Prochlorococcus marinus str. NATL2A: one gene and its partner. The protein of the gene in region 2 interacts with the protein of the main gene of each other region in a pairwise test. Links are inferred from orthologs where the notes say so. Each region holds a gene or a part of one and is shown on either strand. Other genes may lie near its edges.

Region 1 (3,240 bases), 510 kb from region 2 along the record:
CTTATTGAGTCTTCTGGATGTATTCTCTGCGCTGAGAAAGGGTCACAAAGCTTTAATAATTTGTGTCGTTCGGCTTTATCGATTTTTTTAAGTTGATCTCTTAAGAATTTTTGAGGAGGTACCGCTGGAGGATTAAGTCCTCCAATTAAGGCTTGCAGATATAAACCACTTCCTCCTACAAGTAAAGTTAAACCCTTTTTTTCTAAATCTCTCTCAATGGATGTTTTGGCTATGGATTGAAAATCATGAAGATTGATTGGTTTAGATGGCAAGCAAATATCAATAAGGAAATGGTTTACTTGGCTTTGTTGAACTGCTGTTGGCTTTGCGGTGCCAATATCCATATCAATATAAATTTGGCGAGAATCAATATTGTGAATATTAGAATTGATTTTTTTTGCAATATCAATCGCAAGTTCAGTTTTACCACTTGCAGTTGGGCCCATAAGGGCTACGACAAGAGGTTTATTGGGTTGCATGATTGTCTTTCAGGGGTTTTATTAGCAGTAATTGCATGAAATTAAATTTTTTAATTTGGTTTTAAATTTTTCCTAAGACTTTCCTTGATACCAATGTTAAATTGAAATTTGGGGAAAGGTTTCGGCTAATGCTCGTATCAAATACAACCTTGCCTGCATCCGTTTATCAGAATGAGTAAAGATTCAAAAGTCCAAGCGGCTTATGGTGCTGAGCAGATCCAAGTTCTTGAAGGCTTGGAACCTGTAAGAAAGCGGCCTGGAATGTATATAGGTTCAACAGGCTCTAAAGGACTTCATCATCTTGTGTATGAAGTTGTTGATAATGCTGTAGACGAGGCACTAGCTGGTCACTGTGATCAAATCACAATATTGCTTTGTGAGGATGGTTCAGCATCAGTATCAGACAATGGTCGGGGAATTCCAACTGACTTACATCCTCGCACTGGTAAAAGTGCTCTTGAAACCGTTCTAACTGTTTTGCATGCTGGTGGCAAATTTGGAAGCGGTGGTTATAAGGTTTCTGGAGGTTTGCATGGTGTTGGAATATCGGTTGTAAATGCTTTAAGTGAATGGGTGGAAGTAACAGTTAGGAGGCAACAACAAGTTCATTTTCAGCGGTTCGAAAGAGGCGCATCAATTGGGAGTCTAAAGTCTGAGAATCTTTCGAAATCAGATAAAAATTTAACTGGTACTACTGTTTGCTTTAAACCTGATGATCAAATTTTTACGGATGGCATATCGTTTGAATACGGAATTTTATCATCGAGACTACGAGAACTAGCCTATTTAAATGGAGGGGTTCGTATCGTTTTTCGTGACGAGAGAAAGCAATCGAATGATTCTTCGCAAACTCCATATGAAGAAGTTTATTTTTACGAAGGTGGAATAAAAGAATATGTAGAGTATATGACTAAAGCAAAAGACTCATTACATCCAGAGATTATTTATGTCAACTCAGAAAAAGATGGTGTTCAAGTAGAAGCAGCAATGCAATGGTGCGTTGATGCTTATTCAGATAGCATTCTTGGATTTGCTAATAATATTCGCACCATAGATGGTGGAACTCATATTGAGGGTCTGAAAACAGTATTAACTAGAACGTTAAACTCATTTGCAAAGAAAAGAGGTAAACGAAAAGATGGAGATTCGAATTTAGCAGGGGAAAATATTCGAGAAGGTTTAACAGCTGTTTTATCTGTAAAAGTTCCAGATCCAGAATTTGAAGGTCAAACAAAAACTAAATTAGGTAACACTGAGGTTCGAGGAATTGTTGATAGCTTGGTAGGGACGGCTCTGAGTCAATATTTAGAATTCAACCCAGGTGTTATTGACTTAATTTTAGAGAAAGCAATACAAGCCTTTAATGCTGCTGAGGCAGCTAGAAGAGCTAGAGAATTGGTTCGTAGAAAAAGTGTTTTAGAAAGTTCTACTTTGCCAGGAAAATTGGCTGATTGTAGTTCAAGAGACCCATCAGAATCAGAAATTTATATAGTTGAGGGAGATTCTGCTGGAGGATCGGCTAAGCAAGGAAGAGATCGAAAATTTCAAGCAATTTTACCTTTGAGAGGAAAAATTCTAAATATTGAGAAAACCGATGATGCGAAGATGTATAAAAATACTGAGATTCAATCTTTAATAACTGCTCTTGGTTTAGGAATAAAAGGTGAGGATTTTGAAGTTAAGAATCTCAGATATCACAGAGTAGTAATCATGACTGATGCTGATGTAGATGGTGCTCATATAAGAACGTTGCTGTTGACTTTCTTTTATAGGTATCAAAAGGATCTTGTAGAAGGTGGATATATTTATATTGCTTGTCCACCTCTATATAAAGTTACAAGAGGAAAGAATCATAAATATTGTTATAACGAATCAGATATGCAAAAAACTCTTGCAAGTTTTGGAGAAAAAGCAAATTATACAATTCAACGATTTAAAGGTTTAGGAGAAATGATGCCTAAACAATTATGGGAAACAACTATGGACCCAACAACTAGAATGATGAAAAGAGTTGAGATAGAAGATGCTCTTGAAGCTGATCGAATATTTACAATTTTAATGGGTGATAAAGTTGCACCAAGAAGAGAATTTATTGAAACTCATAGTGTTGATCTGGACCTGGCTACTTTAGATATTTGATGAATATAATTAGTACTTTTATTGTCTGGACATGGCTTTTATGTATTGGTTTGGTAGCCCCTACTACATTACCTGCTGGGGGTGCCCAAGAATCAATTATTCAGCATAGAAAAAATAATATTGGATCACCAATAATTGCATTAAAAGATTTTAATTTGCTTACCTCAGCCTCTAATAATTCATCTACTTTAACTAAGGTTAAAGCAGGAACACCAGTTAAAGTTATTCAAGTATGGGAAAGTAATGAGAGCAAAAATTGGTTATTAGTTAGTGTTTTATGTCATAACTTTGATCAGTTGTTTTATAGAAGAGGATGGGTGGAAATTTGAGTAATATGATATATGTCTGATATTTTATTTGTTTCTATTGGTGCAATTTTAGGGGCTAATATTCGATTTCAAATTCATCATAAATTAGGAAACTTAAATTTAGACAAAGGTTTTTTAATTCTAATAATTAATACTTTTGCTTCTTTTGGCCTTGGTTTATTCCTTTCACTTGTAGAGCAATTTAGAGCTTTTACTTATTCTTACCAATTAATATTATTCTTTTCAATTGGTTTTTTTGGAAGCCTCAGTACTTTTTCTTCATTTGTTTATGATCTGTTTGATTTATGTTTGCA
Region 2 (3,470 bases):
ATGCAATTTCATCAATCCCGTAGGCTCTTCGAACAATTTTGGTGCGTCCTAGTTGAATATTCACACCTAAATTTTGTAAGTTCTCGTCAAACTACCAACTGAAGTGCCAAATTGAGCAAATGTTGGGAATAGATAATCAAGATTTTGCTTATTTTTTAGATTAACTAGATGTTTAAAGGAGGGCTTTAAGGGGCGTTTATGTCATGTTTTTGTAATTGTTGATTTTGTTGGAGGTGATTTACTTTCAGATATATGGTTATTCACTTTAAAAGGTTTATTAATGCTCAGATGTTCTTATAATTGGTAAAACCTTTATATATGGCTGATCCATTGGGACCTAATAGTACTGGTCCTGGGGAATCCGACGATCGGATCATTCAGACAGACTTAAGAAACGAAATGTCGCGTTCCTATTTGGAATACGCGATGAGTGTGATTGTTGGGAGAGCTTTACCTGATTCAAGAGATGGACTTAAACCAGTTCACAGAAGGATTCTCTATGCGATGTATGAACTTGGACTTACTAGCGATAGACCTTACCGGAAATGCGCACGTGTGGTTGGAGAAGTTTTAGGTAAATTCCATCCTCATGGTGATACCGCCGTTTATGACGCCTTGGTCCGAATGGCGCAAGATTTTTCCATGCAGATGCCTTTAATAGATGGGCATGGGAATTTTGGATCTGTTGATAATGATCCTCCTGCCGCAATGAGATATACAGAATCCAGATTACAATCTTTGACTACAGACAGCTTGCTTGAAGATATTGAATCTGAAACAGTTGATTTCGCCGATAACTTTGATGGATCAGTACAAGAACCAACAGTATTACCGGCAAGAATTCCACAATTGCTTTTAAATGGTTCTTCTGGAATAGCTGTAGGTATGGCAACTAACATACCTCCACATAATTTGGTCGAATTGATTGATGGATTGATGGCTTTAATTTCTAATCCTGAGTTAGAAGAAATAGATTTGATGAATATAATTAAAGGTCCAGATTTTCCGACCGGTGGTCAGATCCTTGGCAGGAGTGGAATTAAGGAAACATATCTTTCTGGGAGAGGTTCAATCACTATGCGTGGAGTGGCTGAAATAGAAACAATTGAAAATCCAGGGAGACCTGATAGGGACGCAGTGATAATTACTGAACTTCCTTATCAAACAAATAAAGCAGGATTAATTGAAAGAATCGCTGATATGGTGAACGATAAAAAACTTGAAGGTATTGCAGACATTAGAGATGAAAGTGATAGAGATGGTATGAGAATTGTTGTTGAATTAAGAAGAGATTCATATCCTCAGGTTGTTTTAAATAATTTATTTAAACTTACTCCTTTACAGACTAATTTTAGTGCAAATATGCTTGCATTAGTTAATGGTGAGCCTGTTATATTGTCACTTAGAAAGATGTTGCAGGTATTTTTAGATTTTAGAGTAGAAACTATTGAGAAAAGAACAAAATATCTTTTAAAGAAGGCGGAGAGTAGAGATCATATATTATTAGGATTATTATTAGCTTTAGATCAGCTAGATGAAATAATTAGTCTTATCAGATCAGCATCAGATTCGACTACAGCAAAAAATAAATTACAAGAACTTCATGGCTTAACAGATATTCAGTCTGATGCTATTTTGCAGATGCAGTTACGAAGACTGACCGCTTTAGAGGCAGATAAGATAAGACTTGAACATGAGGATTTAGTTAAAAAAATAACAGATTTAAAAGATATTTTGAATAAGAAAGAAAGGGTATTTGAAATAACAAAAATAGAATTAAATGAAATAAAAGAAAAATATAATACCCAAAGAAGAACAGAGATTCTCGATCTTGGCGGAGGCCTTGAGGATATTGATTTAATTGCGAATGAAAGATCAGTTGTTTTGTTGACCGAGACAGGATATTTAAAGAGGATGCCTGTTAATGAATTTGAAGCAACAAGTCGAGGTACTAGAGGTAAAGCAGGAACGCGAAGCCAAGGAGAGGAAGAGGTGAAAAAATTTATTAGTTGTAATGACCATGACAGCCTTCTCCTTTTTAGTGATAGAGGTATTTCTTATGCTCTTCCTGCTTACAGAGTTCCTCAATGTAGTAGAACTGCAAAAGGGACACCTATTGTTCAATTGCTTCCAATTCCGCGTGAAGAAGCTATTACTTCATTGCTTTCTGTGAGTTCTTTTGATGATGAAAACTATTTATTGATGCTTACTAGAGGGGGGTATATAAAAAGGACACCTCTTTCAGCTTTTAGCAAGATCAGAGCAAATGGCCTAATTGCTATAGGTTTAGAGGATGGTGATGCTTTGACTTGGGTTCGACTGGCTGAGTCTGGAGATAGTGTTTTGATTGGTTCCAAAAATGGAATGACAATACATTTTAGATTAAATGATTCTGAATTACGCCCTTTAGGAAGATCAGCAAGAGGGGTCAAGTCAATGAATCTTAAGTCTGGAGATTCACTTGTAAGTATGGATGTTTTGTCTACTGAGTTGGCTGATCATGTTGATAAAAGTGAAGAAGATGAACTACATAGTGAATCATCAGAATCTGAAGGTCCTTGGGTACTTGTTGCCTCTGCAAGCGGACTAGGGAAAAGAGTTCCTATGACACAATTTCGCTTGCAAAAAAGAGCCGGAATGGGGTTAAGAGCTATAAAATTCAGGAAAGATGGAGATGAACTTGTAGGTTTAAGGGTTCTGGGTAAAGGAGAAGAATTATTATTAGTTAGTGAAAGAGGAGTAATTGTTAGAACTAGCGCAGATAAAATCTCTCAACAATCCAGAGCTGCAACCGGCGTAAGAATTCAAAAGCTTGATAATGGCGATAAGTTATCGGAGGTTGTTTTAGTTCCCCCAGAGCAAATTAATGATGATGATGAGAATCAATCATCATCAACTAAGGAATCAATAAATACTGATCCAACGTCAAAAAATTGAAATTGAATAATGTCGCTGATGTATTAGTTATGGGAGCAGGACCTGCTGCTCTATGCATCGCTGCTGAGTTGGTTCAACACGGACTTGATGTTCAGGCGATAGCTTCTAAGTCTCCTTTAGAACCTTGGCCAAACACTTATGGGATTTGGGCATCTGAACTTGAGTCTTTAAATATGCAAGAACTATTGAAATATAGATGGGAAGATACTGTTAGCTTTTTTGGAGATGGATTAGGTGGAAAAGGTAATATTTGTACAAATCATCATCTTGATTACGGCCTCTTTAATTCAATTAATTTTCAGGAGGCTCTTCTTGAGAGATGTAATGGACTTTCTTGGCAACTAGAAACTGTTGATAATATTGATTTTAGAGAAAGAGAGACCGTTGTTATTTGTACTTCCGGAAAAAAATATTTTGCTAGGCTCGTTATTGATGCAAGTGGTTATAAAACCCCTTTTATCAGGAGGCCTAAGCATGATCAAATCGCTAAGCAAGCGGCATATGGGGTGGTTGGGAAATTTAGTTCTGCTCCT

What was found.
Region 1: the proteins of gyrA (region 2) and gyrB interact in binary tests that used the Escherichia coli proteins (3 or more experiments, as listed by UniProt). The link is inferred for Prochlorococcus marinus str. NATL2A from one-to-one orthologs.

Annotation. Positions count from the first base shown.
Region 1 is NC_007335.2:1,698,069-1,701,308, reverse strand. Bases 228-3,134 are described here. They hold gyrB (DNA topoisomerase (ATP-hydrolyzing) subunit B), read left to right. Parts: upstream 228-650; coding sequence 651-2,618; downstream 2,619-3,134. Other genes in these bases: PMN2A_RS09325 (fluoride efflux transporter FluC), read left to right, coding at 2,960-3,134; PMN2A_RS09330 (hypothetical protein), read left to right, coding at 2,618-2,947; miaA (tRNA (adenosine(37)-N6)-dimethylallyltransferase MiaA), read right to left, coding at 228-479. In the rest of the region: more of miaA, read right to left, coding at 1-227; more of PMN2A_RS09325, read left to right, coding at 3,135-3,240. UniProt on the Escherichia coli protein: DNA gyrase negatively supercoils closed circular double-stranded DNA in an ATP-dependent manner to maintain chromosomes in an underwound state.
Region 2 is NC_007335.2:1,186,495-1,189,964, reverse strand. The notes cover bases 1-3,137. They hold gyrA (DNA gyrase subunit A), read left to right. Parts: upstream 1-318; coding sequence 319-2,937; downstream 2,938-3,137. Other genes in these bases: crtL (lycopene beta cyclase), read left to right, coding at 2,934-3,137; PMN2A_RS06620 (GuaB3 family IMP dehydrogenase-related protein), read right to left, coding at 1-64. Outside these bases: more of crtL, read left to right, coding at 3,138-3,470. UniProt on the Escherichia coli protein: A type II topoisomerase that negatively supercoils closed circular double-stranded (ds) DNA in an ATP-dependent manner to maintain chromosomes in an underwound state.